DNA from 2 places in the Nosocomiicoccus ampullae genome. Region 2 is predicted to be linked to the other one. Evidence: riboswitches for the same ligand, from Rfam matches in the RefSeq annotation. Region 2 holds a riboswitch; the other holds the start of a gene.
The links. Region 2 has a riboswitch for thiamine pyrophosphate ahead of thiM (hydroxyethylthiazole kinase). Riboswitches for the same ligand answer to the same signal wherever they lie in the genome.

Region 1 (8,141 bases), 200 kb from region 2:
CTAGACGCTTATCGAGTCCATTTTTGCCAACTCCAGATGCTCTTAAAATTTTACGTGTATGTGTATCTACGTAAATCCTCATTGAAAGTGGAGTTGCGTCTGGCATGTAACCAGCCTTATTATTTTGAGTTTGTTCAACGATAATATAATCTTCGCCTTCTAAATCTTCTAATGATAATCCCATTGAACCAACAGTGATGTCAAAGAATCTCAAAATAGACACTGATAATAATCCGTCATGCTTATGATTATTTTTTTCAGCGAGATGATTCGCGATGACATATGCTAAACGGTGTGCTGGCCAAGCGAGTGCGACGGATACTTTTTTGTTTGGTACGTGCTGATAATTTGTTTCAACCGCATCGCCGATTGCGTATACATTATCGATATTTGTTAAACCGTATTCGTCAATTGGTATAAATCCGTTATCTAAAACGATGTTTGATGACTCTAAAAACTGTGTACGTGGTAAAATACCAATTGCTTGAACGATTAACTCAGCATCGATTGTTTCGTCGTTATCTAACGTCAGAGTTGTACCGTCTAATGATTTTGGAGTTGTATTTAACATTAAATGAATATCTTGTTCGTCAAATGTTTGTTTAATGTGTTCTGTAAAATGTTGTTCTAAAGTGCTGTAAACTTTGTCATTATGCTGAATTACAGTTACATTCAGACCACGCTTTTTTAACTGCTCTGTAACTTCTAATCCGATAAACCCTGTGCCGATAACGACCGCATGTTTCACGTCATTTTCAGAAATGTAAGCATCCATTTGATCTAAATGATGGAGATGTTGAAAAATAAATGACTGCTTAGCATCTTTCACAGTATCGAGTGTTCGAGCTTCTCCACCAGGAGATACAACTAATTTATCGTAATAATCGTTAAACGTTTCACCTGTTTGTAAGTTTTTAACTGTGACGTAGTTTTCCTGATCGTTTACGCTGATGACTTCATGCTCTGTATGAACGGTAATTCCTTGGTCATTTAATTGATTGGGCGTACGTGCAATCAGATCTTCTCTTTTAGCAACTTCGCGAGATAAATAATACGGTAAACCACAGTTTGCGAAGCTAACATAAGGATTTTTATCATAAACAATGATTTCACTTTCCTTATCGAGTCTTCTAAACTGACTCGCAACAGTCATCCCACCGGATAATCCACCAATAATAACGAGCTTCATATATTACACTCCTTCAGTAAAGTAGAATAGGGCAATCGTTCCGTTTCCAGTATGAGAAATAATAGTAGGGCCGATACTAGAAATTTTAATATCTGTTAAATCAGTTTCTTTTAATATTAAATTTTTTAACGCTTCAGCATCTTTAAGGTTATCTGAATGTGTTATATGCACTTCAGTTTTTGCGCCTTCTTCTTTCATCATTTCAACCATACGTTTTAATACACGTTTCGTTCCACGATATTTCTCAATCGGAACGAGTTTACCATCTTCAACGTGAAGTAGTGGATGAATGTTTAAAAGACTACCTAAAAATGCTTGTCCTTTTGAAAGTCGGCCACCTTTAGCGAGGTAATCTAGGTCTGACACTGTAAATAGGTGTCTAATGTGTGATTTATCATGTTCGATTTTTTGTAATACTTCATCTTTAGATAATCCGTCTTTCACATATTTTGCCGCGCGTTCAACAAGTAACCCGTAACCGTAACTTGCACTTAACGAGTCGATGACAGTAATATCAACGTCATCCCTTTCTTCTAAAATCATGTCACGTGCGATATTTGCACTTTGTATTGTTCCAGATAATTGGCTTGAAAAACCTAAGTAAATGATTGTTTTATCTTCTTCTAGTGCTTTTGTAAAGTGTTGGTAGATTTCTTCAGGATTCGCTTGACTTGTTAGTGGACGGATACCATCATCAACAGCTTTTGAAACGTCTTCACTCGTGATTTCGTATCGATCTAAATATACTTTACCATCGACGTTAACATTTAACGGGATAAAATAAAGGTTATGTGATTTTGCAAAATCTAAACTAATGTCTGAACAACTATCTACGATAAGTTTCATATTTTTACTCCTCTACATTTAATTTAAAATATTCGTTTAAGTATTTTCCGACACCGTCGTTATTATTGTCGTATTTTGTCACGTCGTCAGCGACACTCTTTAAGTCATCGATTGCGTTATTTAACGCAACACCGTGTGTGACGTATTGTAACATTTGTAGGTCGTTATCTTCATCTCCAAAGGCGATTGTGTACTCTTTGTCTAAACCTAAACTATCAAGTACGTATTCGATACCTGTTGCTTTTGAAATTCCTTTTTTAATAATTTCAATAATTGCAACGTTTGGCCCCCAGCGTCTATGTGTGACTGTTTCAGCATAGACATCATCGAATGCTTGTCGAATATAATCAATGCGTGCTTCAGTCGTGTTAATTAACACAGTCGTTGCTTCTTCTGACATATTTTTACGGAGGTCTCCAGTGACAATTTTAGGATCTCCCATATAAAATTCACTCATCAAGACGCTATCGTGATATTGAAAATAAATATCATCACGTACTTCAGCGACGATATTTTTAATGTCATATTTATCGATATGTTCAACAATATCTTTAATCACTTCTTGAGGTAATGTTTTATGCAACACCTTAAAATCGAAATCTAACGGATGATGCACAAAAGCGCCGTTAAAGTTTACGACCGGTGTATTTAATTTTAGTTCTTTATAGTAAGGTACAGTCGCACGGTACGGTCGTCCTGTACTGATCATTACATAATGACCGTCTTCTTTTAATTTTTGAATGACACGTTTTGTATAGTTGCTGATTGTTTTATCGTCAGTGAGTAACGTGCCGTCTAAATCTAAACATATAAGATGTGGTTTCATGAACTCAATCCTTTCGATTACTTTAATAATATCATTATTATTCACTAGTTGTAGAATTTTTGGTATATTGAATACTAGATATATAAACGTGAGGTGACATATATGGATAAGGCAATGGAAGAAAGCATGCTCGGTGCGTTAGAGAACGTTATCGACCCAGAGCTTGGTATAGATATTGTAAACTTAGGTTTAGTTTATGGTGTGTTCTTAGATGAGGACGGTAATGCAGGTGTTGAAATGACACTCACATCAATGGGATGCCCGATGGGCCCTGAAATTGTTCAAATGGTCGAAGAGTCATTACTTGAGTTACCAGAAGTTAAAACTGTTAACGTACAAATCGTATGGAATCCACCATGGTCAAAAGAAAACATGTCACGCTATGCTAAAATCGCTTTAGGTGTAACATGATAAATCACACCCTACTTAAAGTAGGGTGTTTTTTTATGATGTTGCTTGGTACATAGATTTAAACTATACTATTAATTGCTATGAATCATAAGGGGTGCGTATGCTGAGATAATACCCTTGAACCTGTTGAGATAATGCTCGCGTAGGAATATGATCAACGTTTGATTCATAAGTAAACTTTTAGGAAGTGTATTTATGAAAAGTACAAATACGAAGCTCATCGTAATGATGGAGATTGCGATTTTAGCAGCTTTAAGTATGGGGCTCGACTGGTTAGATACACCATTTAAAATCGGTCCATACAGTTTTAGTTTTTCAATGGTGCCAATTATTATTCTAGCGGTGCGCCGCGGGGTAGGCCCAGGAATGATCGGTGGTTTAATTTGGTCGATTCTACAAATTATCACTGGTAACGCTGCAGGATGGATTGTACACCCAGTACAATTAATTTTAGATTACCCACTTGCGTTTATGTTAATTGGAGTCGCAGGTGTTGCAGCAAAAAATAGAACGTTATTAAACGTATTATTTTGGACGCTTATTGGAATTTTTTTACGTTATACATCACACTTTTTCGCAGGATGGTTCTTCTTTGGAAGCTACGCGCCAGAAGGTCAACCTGCATGGCTATACAGTTTAATCGTTAACGGATCTACATTCTTAGCAAACGCAGCGATCTGTTTAATATTTGTTGGATTATTATTCTTTGCTGGTCGACGCTTATTTACACCAGCTGAAAGATAAAAAATACCAGCCGAACTTTTAAAGCTCGGCTGGTATTTTTATTTTTACGTAAATTAGGTTTGCGTGAACGACTGTAAAATTTCGTTCACGTTTAGACGATTTATGTTCACGAAATGATTAAGAGGTTTACGTAAAAGCATTTTGCATTTACGGAATAATTAATCGTTTACGCAAAATCATTTTGCGTAAACAAGTACTTCATCTTGTTAACGAATAGATAAAATGCATGAACGAAATAGAGTTCTCGTTAACGAAAAAACAAATTGCGTTAAATTAAACAGTCATTCGTTTACGATAACACGATGAATTGATACATAATCGCAAATATTCCTGCAGCGAAGCAGTAATAACTGAAATATTTGAGACGCCCGCTTGTTAAAGCTCCTTCTAGTAATTTAAATCCGATGTATGTTGCAATAATCGTTACAATAAACGATGCGATGTACGGAACGAGTAGTGTGTCGAGCATTGGATCTGACGCGATATCTGAAATTGATAAGATTGCAGTTCCGAGCGATACAGGTATATATAGTAGGAATACAAATCTTAATGCATTTTTCTTCTCTAGTCCGACTGCCATAGAACCAACGAGTGTCGCACCGCTTCGGCTTATTCCAGGAATTAATGCCACGCATTGTGAGAGACCAACGATAATTGAGTCTTTAACTGTTAACTCTCCGTCACGTTTAACACCTGATTTATTTTTTATAAACCATAACGCACTCCCTGTAACAAGAAGCATTAATCCGACAAACCCCATAGAGACATTGTCACCAATAATATCTTTTAATAAGAATCCAAGTACTCCAACAGGAATCGTCGCAATAATTAAGTAAATGACGTATTTAAAATCTACTATTGCTTGTTCATCTCTATTGCCCTTAAATATGTAGCGTAAAAAGTTTTTTGCAATTTCAAATATATCTCTCCAGTAGATATAGAGGACTGCGATTAGTGAAGCGGTATTTAAAAATATTTCAAAAGATAGACCATTCGCTTCGACTCCAAATAATTCTCTTGCCATGACTAAATGACCACTTGAAGAGACAGGAATTGGTTCAGTTAACCCTTGTAAAATTCCAAGAAAAACATATTTAATTATTTCTATAATATCCATTGTTTAAATCCTCCTAGTCAATATTACAACTATAGTACAAACGAGAGTGTAAGGAAAGTAAAAATAAAAAGGTCAAAAATAGTCAAAAATTTAGTCGAAACACTTGAAATTCAATATTAACGGTGTATAATATAAGTATAGTCAAAATTGGTCAAACACTTGAGGTGAGAAAATGGATATCAATAAAATGACTTATACAGTGCAGTCTATTATAGAGCGTGCACAACAAATTTCAGTAGAACATAAAGTTCAAACGATTGAACTCGCTGCTGTATTAAAAGCATTATTTACAGTAAGTGATTCAATGGCAAAAGATATTTTACAACGCGCAAATATTAATGTAGATGACTTAATTAAGAAATATGATGAAAAACTAAAAAACTTTAACACAGTTGAAGGTGACAATGTCCAGTATGGACAATATATGTCACAAGACTTTAGTCGCTTAATACAAGAAGCAGAAAAAGTAATGGGAGATATGAAAGATGAATATATTTCTCAAGAACATATGTTACTTGCTGCTTTAAATGTAGATGACATTTTAAAAGAACATGTCGGAAATAAAGACGAAATCGTAAAAGAAATCATTAAAAAGATTAGAGGAGGAAAACACGTGACGACTCAAAATCCAGAAGTACAATATGAAGTATTAGAAAAATACGGTCGTGACTTAGTCGAAGAAGTTCGTAAAGGTAATATGGACCCAGTCATCGGTAGAGATGAGGAAATCCGTAACACGATTCGTATATTAAGTAGAAAACGTAAAAATAACCCAGTGTTAATCGGTGAACCTGGTGTTGGTAAAACAGCAATCGTCGAAGGACTCGCACAGCGTATCGTTCGTGGAGATGTACCGGATTCACTAAAGAATAAAACAATTTTCGAATTAGATTTAGCAGCACTCGTTGCTGGTGCAAAATTCCGTGGTGAATTCGAAGAACGTTTAAAAGCAGTATTAGAAGAAATTAAAGAAGCGGACGGTCGAATTTTACTATTCATCGACGAAGTGCATATGCTCGTTGGTGCAGGTAAAACGGATGGTGCAATGGACGCTGGTAACATGCTTAAACCGATGTTATCACGTGGAGAACTTCATATGATCGGTGCGACAACGTTAAATGAGTACCGTGAATATATTGAAAAAGACTCTGCACTCGAACGTCGTTTCCAAAGAGTACTTGTTAGTGAACCAACAGTCGACGACACAATCTCAATATTACGTGGACTAAAAGAACGTTACGAAGTGCACCATGGTGTAAGAATCACAGACCGTGCACTCGTTGCAGCAGCTGAATTATCAGACCGCTATATTACTGAACGATTTTTACCAGATAAAGCGATCGACTTAGTTGACCAAGCAAGTGCAACGATTCGTACAGAAATGGGATCTAACCCAACAGAACTCGACCAAATTAATCGTCGAGTGATGCAGATGGAAATCGAAGAACAAGCACTTTTAAAAGAAGATGACCAAGTCTCAAAATCACGTTTAGAAGAGCTTCAAAAAGAACTTGCTGAAGCTAGAGAAGAACAGCAATCTCTAACAGCACGCGTAGAACGTGAACGTGAACAAATTAGTGGAGTATCACGTAAACGTGAAGAAATCGACAAAGCACGTCAAGAATTAGAAGAGGCAGAAAGTAATTATCAGTTAGAACGTGCCGCTGAACTTCAGCATGGTATCATTCCTAAATTACAAGCTGAGTTAAATGAATTAGAACAAGCACTCCATGAAGAAACAGACGGTCAAGATAGAATCATTCGTGAAGTTGTTACAGATGAAGAAATCGGTATGATTGTATCACAATGGACAGGTATACCAGTGACGAAACTTGTTGAAACTGAAAAAGAAAAATTACTCAACTTACCACAGTTACTTCATCAGCGTGTCATTGGACAAGACGAAGCAGTCGAACTTGTATCAAACGCAGTAATTCGTGCGAGAGCTGGTATTAAAGATCCAAACCGTCCAATTGGTAGCTTCTTATTCTTAGGACCAACGGGTGTTGGTAAGACAGAACTCGCGAAGGCACTTGCTGAAACGATGTTCGATAGTGAAGATAATATGATTCGTATCGACATGAGTGAGTATATGGAAAAACACGCAGTATCTAGACTGATCGGAGCGCCTCCAGGTTACGTTGGATACGAAGAAGGTGGACAACTCACTGAACAAGTGAGAAGACACCCATACTCAGTAATATTACTGGATGAAGTAGAAAAAGCACATACTGATGTGTTTAACATTTTACTTCAAATTATGGATGACGGCAGACTAACAGATTCTCAAGGTCGTACAATTGATTTTAAAAACACAATTTTAATTATGACGTCTAACTTAGGGTCACACTACCTACTTGATACGATGATTCAAGGTGGAGAGATTAACGATAAAACACGCGAAGTCGTTATGAATGAAGTACTGACACACTTTAAACCAGAAATCGTCAACCGTATGGATGACATCGTTATGTTTAGTCCATTAACTGAAGCGGATATGACAGGTATCGTTGATAAGTTAGTGAGCGAACTAAACGAGCGATTAAACGATCAACATATGAGTGTTGATATTTCAAATGAAGCGAAAAAATATATCGCAAAAGAAGCATATGAACCAGAATTTGGTGCAAGACCATTAAAACGTTTCATTCAACGTGAAATTGAAACACCACTTGCACATAAAATGATTGAATCAAACCTTGAAGAAGGATTGCATGTAAATATTGATGTTAAAGACGGTGCATTTGTATTTAATATGTAAGTAAAAAGCTCTACTGAGTATTCAGTAGAGCTTTTTTTAGTTTGAAAAATATTCTGTTGCTTTAACCGCACGTTTCCAACCGTCATATTTTCTTTCTCGAAGTTCTTCATTCATAGAAGGATTAAATGTTTTGTCGACAGACTTAAGTTTTTTTAATGAATCTTTTGATTCAAAGAAACCGACCGCAAGACCTGCTAAAAACGCAGCACCGAGTGCAGTGGATTCTAAATAGGTGGGTCTTTCGACG
Region 2 (8,141 bases):
TTATCCTTTTGGTCCCGATGATGACGCATTGTTATTAAACCAGCGACTTAAAAAAATGACGCTTGAACCATGGGATGACAAAAAAGAATACGTAAAATACTTAAAAGAAACAGAACCAGAACTATTAAATCATGAATTCATTACTCGTCCAGAATTCGGTAAATATTCAAAAGATGTATTTTTAGAATACATAAAAGATGAACGGGTTAAATTTGTACCGTCTATCGTTAATGATATTGATGTAAAAAAGGATAAGTACGTTATTAAAACGGATAATGATTATGAAGTAGATGTTGTTCATTTATGCATCGGACAACTTCCTCAAACAGATATTTATAATCTAAAAGATATTAAAAAATATATCGCAACACCATTCCCAATAGAAGATCACAGTGAATTATTATTAAATTCAAAATCTGTCGGTATAATCGGAACAAATCTAACATCTCTCGATATTATTATGTACTTATACAAACATAACTATAAAAATGATATTATCGTTACTTCAAGAAGTGGTACAGTGCCATTTATCCGCGGAAATGAGGCGGAAGTTAGTATTGATGTAAACGCGCTAAAAAATAAAAAAGACATCACAATTCACGATATTGTTGAGATCTTTAAAGAAGAAACTAAGAGACAAGGTATTGATTTTAAATTTATAAAAAAGTTAAATGAGATGCCCGTCCTTGAGACGCTTAAATATCAACTGAATCATTTAGACACTTTAGGTGTATTAGAAGAAACCGCAGAAGAGTTATCAGAAGTACTTCGAGAAGTGTGGAATGATTTATCGTTAGAAGATAAAAAATATTACATGAAACATATTAAAGGTGTCCACGGACAATTGACAGGTCCATTTCCAAAAATGACAGCTGAAAAAATCGTAGAACTGATTGAAGCGGGTCAATTAACGTACGTATCAGGCGTCGAAGATATTTGCTACAATGATGAGTTTGTTATCCATTCAGAAGATGGTGATTATTCAGCATATGTCATGGTGAGTGCGGTTGGTCCGAACTTAAGCGGTAAAAATTTAGCTGATGAAAATAACGCGTCACCTCTAGTGAAAACACTGCTCGAAAAAGGTGTACTCGAAGTCGATGAGCTCGGCGGTATTAAGATCACTTATCCAGAGTTTTCGGTAATATCTGAAGCAGGTGTGTTAGAAAGAATGAAACTGTATGGAAACTTAGTATCTACGACGCACATCAATAACTCTGGTGTGAACTTAATATTAAAGAAAATACCGCAGTCGATTGAAGAAATCTTTCATGGAGATGATGGGGAAGAAGGAACTTTATCCTAAGAGATAGTGTAATAGGTGCCTATCATTTGCGATAGTGGTTAGTTTATCTTAAGAGATAGTGTAATAAGTGCCTATCATTTGCGATAGTGGTTAGTTTATCTCAAGAGATAGTGTAATAAGTGCCTATCACTTGTGATAGCGGGTAGTTTATCCAAAGAGATAGTGTAAAAGGTGACTATTACTTGCGATAGCAGGAAATTTATCTTAAGAGATAGTGTAAAAGATAACTATCGCTTGCGATAAACACGCGACCCCCCACAAAAATTCCTAATTAATGGCAAACTGTATGTTATACTAAAGAAAATATAATAGACGATTCGGGGTGCTACATTTGTGGCTGAGATTATACCCATTGAACCTGTTCAGGTAATGCTGGCGTAGGTAATAATTGTTTAGGGATTCTTTGAGCACTCCGAAATTATGTAAATAATTAAGGAGTGCTTTTTTGTTGGAATTTAAGCAAGGTTTTCCGCTTCAAGATAGTCCATTAGTCGACTGCTTAACAAATAATGTCACGATCGAAACGATGGCAAATAGTTTACTTTATGTTGGGGCAAAGCCAATTATGGCAGCACATACAGATGAGCAAGATGACGTCATTAAAGTAGTAGATGCAGTTCTTTTAAACTTAGGACGTATACTGCAAGGTGAGAATGATAATCTTCAAAGTGCAAGTAAACTTGCAAAAAAATATGGTAAGCCATTTATTGTAGATTTGGTTGGTTACGGTATTGGAGAATTTAGAAATAATGTTGGTGAAGAAATTATAGACAATCATCCTTCAATTATTAAAGGAAACATGTCTGAGATTCGAGCATTTTGTAAATTAAAAAGTCATGGGCGCGGTGTAGACGTTGGTGACGAGGATACAACGAATACAAGTTTAGATGAATTAATTGACGCATTAAAAAAACAAGTTGAAACGTATAAGAACACTGTGTTTATGGTAACAGGACCAGTAGATGTTATCGTTAGTAAAAATCAGGCAGTAAAATTATATAACGGTGTAGAAAATAATGGTAATTTTACTGGAACAGGTGATGTAGTCGGTGCGCTTGCTGGAGCATTAATTGGAGACGGAATGGATCCACTTAATGCGTGTATTAACGCAGTAAGTTACTTTAACATTTGTGGTGAAATTGCTGAGGATAAAAGTCACGGACTAAATGATTTTAGATTTCATTTATTAAATGAATTATCACTGTTAAAAGATACAGATTGGACAAAAGAAGTAAAAGGAGAATACGTATGACATTTGATCTAAGTTTATATTTAGTGACGGGACATTATGATTACAGCGATGAGGAGTTTTTATCGATTATCGACATGGCGTGTCAAAATGGTGTCACGATTGTGCAACTCCGTGAAAAAGAATTATCGACGCATGATTTTTACGAACTTGCTGTAAAAGTAAAAGAAGTGACGGACAAATATAACGTGCCGCTAATTATTAATGACCGAGCGGATATTTGTCTCGCAGTAGATGCTGCAGGTGTTCATATCGGTGACAATGAATTACCTGTTGATGTAAATCGTAAAATTTTAGGTCCAGATAAAATCATAGGAGTGTCAGTTAAAACAAAAAAACGTGCTGAAGAGGCACGCGATGGGGGCGCAGATTATTTCGGTGTGGGTGCTTTCTTTAATACTGACACAAAAGAAACGAATGTACTTTCAAAAGAAGAGTTAATGGAAGTTATTCAACATACAGATGTTCCAGCTGTCGGTATTGGTGGTCTAAAAGAGCATAATTTAGATATTTTAAAAGGTACTGGTGTGAAGGGTGCAGCAATTGTGTCTGAAATTATGTTAGCAGAAAATGTATCTGAGAAAGTTAACGCTTTGAAAAATAAAATTGATACGATTTTGGAGGATAGATAAATGATTAACTCAACACCACAAACTGTCACAATTGCGGGTTCAGACTCTGGTGGAGGCGCAGGTATTCAAGCAGATTTAAAAACATTTCAAGCACGAAGTGTATTTGGAATGAGTATCATTGTTGCACTCACTGCACAAAATACTAAAGGTGTACAAGATGCTTATTTTATACCAACAGAATTTATTGATGCACAGTTCGATTCACTCGCGGACGATTTTAAAATCGGTGCATGTAAAACTGGGATGCTCGCGAGTGAGGCACATGTGAAGTGTGTTGTAAAAAACTTGAAAAAAGTTGATTTTGGCCCATATATACTAGATCCAGTGATGATTGCAAAAGGCGGTCATAAATTATTAGAAGATGATGCGATTGACTCTATAAAAAATGAATTATTACCGCTCTCAACTCTCATTACACCAAATATACCAGAAGCTGAAGTGCTTACTGGTTTAGAAATAGAATCAAAAGAAGATATGGTAAAAGCAGCGAATTATTTAAAGAAAATCGGAGCAACTAACGTGGTGATTAAAGGCGGTCATAGGGATAGTAATTACTCAGATGATTACGTGTTATTAGAAAATGAATCATTCTGGCTAAGAGGAAAAAGAATTGATACGAATCGTACACACGGCACAGGAGATACTTTTGCGGCATGTATTACTTCAGAACTTGCAAAAGGAGAAACACTTAGAGAGTCAATTATTACTGCAAAGAAATTTATACAAAGTGCTGTACAACATGGAATTCAAGTCGGTCATGGTCATGGTCCATTAAATCACTGGGCAGAATTAGAAGATGATATAAAAATTATAGAATAGAAAAAGAGCTGATGATGAATCATCAGCTCTTTTAACTATTTTAAATGTGAATTACTCACTTAAATTGTCGATTTGATCTTTAGTTTTTTTAGATGCGCTATCTACAGCATCTTTAGCTTTACCTGCTAATTGATCTGCTTTACCTTCGTGTTCAGCTTTTTTGTCGTCAACAGCTTTACCTGCTGCTTCTTTAACGTTACCTTTAATTTGATCTAATTTGCCTTCGCCTTTAGCCATAAATATCATACCTTTCATTTCTGAATGTAGTTAATATTTACCCGACAAATAATTTTTAAAACATAAATTTAAAATTATTTTTTAAAAACATAAGCAGCAGTTACCAGTGTACTTAAACCAATCGTTGTTGCAGCAATCAATTTTTTATTACTACTGAGTTGATTATTAGTACTTTCACTGTGTTTACTCGTTGAAGGTTTAGGAGAAAAAGTATTTACTTTTCTTTTAATATTTTGTTTTTCTTTTAATTCATCTGTTGTATAGCCAAATGCTTTTACAAATGATAATAGAGTGTTAGATCCTTCAATGAAGTGAGGGTCATTTAATACTTTGAATAGGCCTAACCAACCATCTTTTTTACTTTTCTCTTCATATAGACCTGCATCAATAACCCCTTGATTGACTTTAAGAACTGTTTTTTCAACATTTTCAATATCAAGCTTTCCGATTATCTCAGTCATTAAAAGAACATTTTGAATCGATGAAGTAATGTCGTTATCAATTAACGCATTTAGAACACGTGTGAGTGCTTTGTCGCTTTTATTTAGACCTGCACGTGTTAAATTAAGCACCTCATGATCATCAAGTAAACGAAGAACTTCTATTGTTTTTTCGATTAAATCTTTATTTTCTATTAAAAGTGTTTCAAGTTCTTTAAGGCTTTCAGCGTGCGCTTTTTCTTTATCAACTTCCATATACTTAATTTTAGTTGTTGCTTTCGCCATTCTGCTTCACCTTTCTTTCTTTGACAAGATCACCAGGGAATGTGTAATCATCACGTGCCCATTTTGCTTCAACGTTAACACCCATTTGTGGTTGACGGTTACCATATCTAAAGTTGTGTTTAGGTAGTGGTGAATCTTCATGGCCGAGCACAGTCATTTTCGCACTAATTTCTTTGTATGCTGGAGTATCTGTGTCTTTATCGGCATAAGAACTTGTAAGTAAGTTAATTGCACCGTCACCTTGGTCGTTCATCGGTAAGTATACTTCTTTACCAAATACTCTGTCTGTCACGATTGTTTTTAGTTCAACTTTACCGTAAGGAGACTGTAGTCTAACGAGCGTTCCGTCTTTTAAATCTCTCTCTTCAGCAAGTTCATGTGAAACTTCTAAGAATACTTCAGGTGTTTCATGAGTTAGTCCTTCTGATTGATAAGTCATATTACCTTCGTGGAAGTGCTCGAGTAGACGACCGTTGTTTACGTGAATATCATACTCTTCTTCAAAATCTAATGGTTTTGTCCAGTCCACTGGGAAGAATCTCGCCATACCGTCATCAAAGTTAAATCTTTCAGTGAATAGAAGTGGTGAATCTGTACCATCTTCAAATACTGGCCATTGTAAACTGTTATAGCCTTCAAGTAAGTCGTAGCTTACACCACTAAAGATCGGTGTAAGTTTTGCGATCTCATCCATAATTTCTGAAGGGTGATTGTAATTCCAGTTTTCTCCCATATGATTTGCAAGTTCTTGAATGATTTCCCAGTCAGGTTTCGTACCTTCAAGTGGTTCGAATACTTTATATAGACGCTGGATACGACGTTCTGTATTTACGAATGTACCGTCTTTTTCGAGTGACGGGCTTGCTGGTAATATAACGTCTGCGTATTCTGCTGTTTTAGAGAAGAAAATATCTTGGACGACGAAAAAGTCTAGTTTTTCAAACGCTGCGCGTACATAGTTAACGTTCGCATCAACGAGCCCCATATCTTCACCTTTAATGTAAAGCATATCTAATTCACCGTCGTGAATCGCATCAACCATTCCGTGGTTATTTAATCCTGGAGTACCTGAAAGGTCTTTGTTCCAGTATTTACTGAATTTTTCTCTAACTGCTTCGTCAGTCACTTTTTGGTAACCAGTGAATCTATCTGGCATACTACCCATGTCACTTGCACCTTGTACGTTGTTGTGACCACGTAGTGGGTAAGAACCTGCACCAGGTTTTCTGTAGTTACCTGTAGCAAGTAATAAGTTAGAAATTGCTGTTGAAGCGTCAGAACCGCCGCTGTGCTGTGTAATACCCATTGCCCACATAACTGCAGTTGTGTCAGCTTCGATAATTGATTCAGCAATTTCAATAATTGTTTCTTTTGAAAGTCCAGTATGTTCTTCAGCGTAATCTAATGTGAATTTTTCTAGAGATTCTTTAAGTTTGTCAAAGTTTAAAACGAACTCATCAATGAATGCTTTATCGTGTTTGTCATTATCGATAATGTATTTCGTTACAGCATTTAGCCACACGATGTCACTACCTGGATTTGGACGAATGAATAAGTCCGCACGCTCTGCGAGTTCATGTTTACGTATGTCAGAAACGATGACTTTTTTACCATCTAATTTTTGTGAAGATTTAATACGTGTTGCGATAACAGGGTGTGCTTCTGCTGTGTTTGTACCGATACAAATCTTAAGATCTGCTTTTTCGATATCTTCAATTCCACCAGAGTCTCCGCCGTAACCAACTGTTCTCCATAATCCCATCGTTGCTGGAGATTGACAGTATCTAGAACAGTTATCTACGTTATTTGTACCAATCACGCTACGTGCAAATTTTTGCATTAAGAATGCATCTTCATTTGTACATTTAGAAGATGAAATAAATCCTAGAGCATCTGGGCCTTTTTCTTCTACTTTTTCTTTAAATTTAGAAGTAATTAAGTCGTATGCTTCTTCCCATGTAGATTCTACAAATTCATCACCTTTACGAATTAAAGGTTTAGTGAGACGTTCTTCACTATTTACAAAGTCCCAACCGAATTTACCTTTTACACAAGTGGAGATTCCATTTGCAGGTGCATCTTTTTGAGGTTCGATTTTAAGAATGTCGCGTCCTTTTGTCCATACGTCAAATGAGCAACCAACCCCACAATATGTACATACTGTCTTTGTTTTTTTAATACGATCTTCACGTAAAATAGATTCAGTATCAGAGATTGCCATTAATGGACCGTAACCTGTTTCAACAGCTTTTGTAACTTCAACTGCAGGACGGAATGATTCTTGAAGCATTCCTGTTAGGAAACCAGCTTCGCCTTCCATATTCACTTCCATCATTGCGTTACATGGACATACAGTAGAACAGTGACCACAGTTTACACAAGAAGATTCGTCTATATTAATATCACTGTCGCCATCCCAAATTACACGCGGGCGATCTAACGTCCAATCGATGAGTAATGTTTCATTGACTTGTACGTTTTGACATGCTTCAACACAACGTCCACAAAGAATACATTGGTTCGGATCATAGCGGTAAAATTTACCACGATTTACTTCTCCTTTTTCTCTATGTAAACTATCTTGTGCATCGATTTTCATTTCTTGAACAGTATTATGTATTTCACAGTTGCCATTATTAAAATCACAAACTGTACAATATAGCTCGTGGTTACCAAGAACTCTATCTAAAGCGATGAGTTGTGCTTCAACAACCTCACTTCCACCTGTTTTAACGACGTCACCATCATTAAGTTTTGTAGAACATGAACGCACAAGTTCTCCATTCACTTCAACAATACAAGTATCACATGTTTCGATTGGTCCTAGTGATTCGTGATAGCAAAGACTAGGTACTTCGATTCCTTTAAACCTTAAATAATCGAGTACTGATGCATTACTAGGAACTTCAACTGGTCGGTTGTTTAGAGTTATTTTAACTGTATCTTTTACCTGATCCAATTTGACCCCTCCTAATAAAATTATAATTAATATAAATATTCTGTAATTTTAGTATACCTTATTTATAAAAGTCTAAACAAAAAAACTTCTCATAAAATATGAGAAGTTTTTAAAATTATATATTTGAAGTTGTAAGTTCATCATAATCTGTGCTATTATATACAGATTTATCAAGAGTGCCGTTTGTTTTTGCTGTCACTGTACCCGCAACCAT

Region 1: linked by a shared signal. The riboswitch ahead of thiT (energy-coupled thiamine transporter ThiT) and the one ahead of thiM (hydroxyethylthiazole kinase) in region 2 are both predicted to bind thiamine pyrophosphate.

Annotation. Positions count from the first base shown of each region.
Region 1 covers NZ_CP079110.1:347,330-355,470, forward strand. The annotation lists gene KPF49_RS01840 (CoA-disulfide reductase) at 1-1,189, opposite strand, end outside; gene KPF49_RS01845 (DegV family protein) at 1,193-2,035, opposite strand; gene KPF49_RS01850 (Cof-type HAD-IIB family hydrolase) at 2,040-2,861, opposite strand; gene KPF49_RS01855 (metal-sulfur cluster assembly factor) at 2,964-3,272, shown strand; TPP riboswitch at 3,353-3,438, shown strand; gene thiT (energy-coupled thiamine transporter ThiT) at 3,468-4,016, shown strand; gene KPF49_RS01865 (undecaprenyl-diphosphate phosphatase) at 4,306-5,133, opposite strand; gene clpB (ATP-dependent chaperone ClpB) at 5,306-7,894, shown strand; gene glpK (glycerol kinase GlpK) at 7,931-8,141, opposite strand, start outside.
Region 2 covers NZ_CP079110.1:146,672-154,812, forward strand. The annotation lists gene KPF49_RS00775 (FAD/NAD(P)-binding protein) at 1-1,306, shown strand, start outside; TPP riboswitch at 1,615-1,709, shown strand; gene thiM (hydroxyethylthiazole kinase) at 1,752-2,558, shown strand; gene thiE (thiamine phosphate synthase) at 2,555-3,187, shown strand; gene thiD (bifunctional hydroxymethylpyrimidine kinase/phosphomethylpyrimidine kinase) at 3,188-4,006, shown strand; gene KPF49_RS00795 (CsbD family protein) at 4,058-4,243, opposite strand; gene KPF49_RS00800 (DUF1641 domain-containing protein) at 4,318-4,968, opposite strand; gene fdhF (formate dehydrogenase subunit alpha) at 4,949-7,927, opposite strand; gene KPF49_RS00810 (L-cystine transporter) at 8,043-8,141, opposite strand, start outside.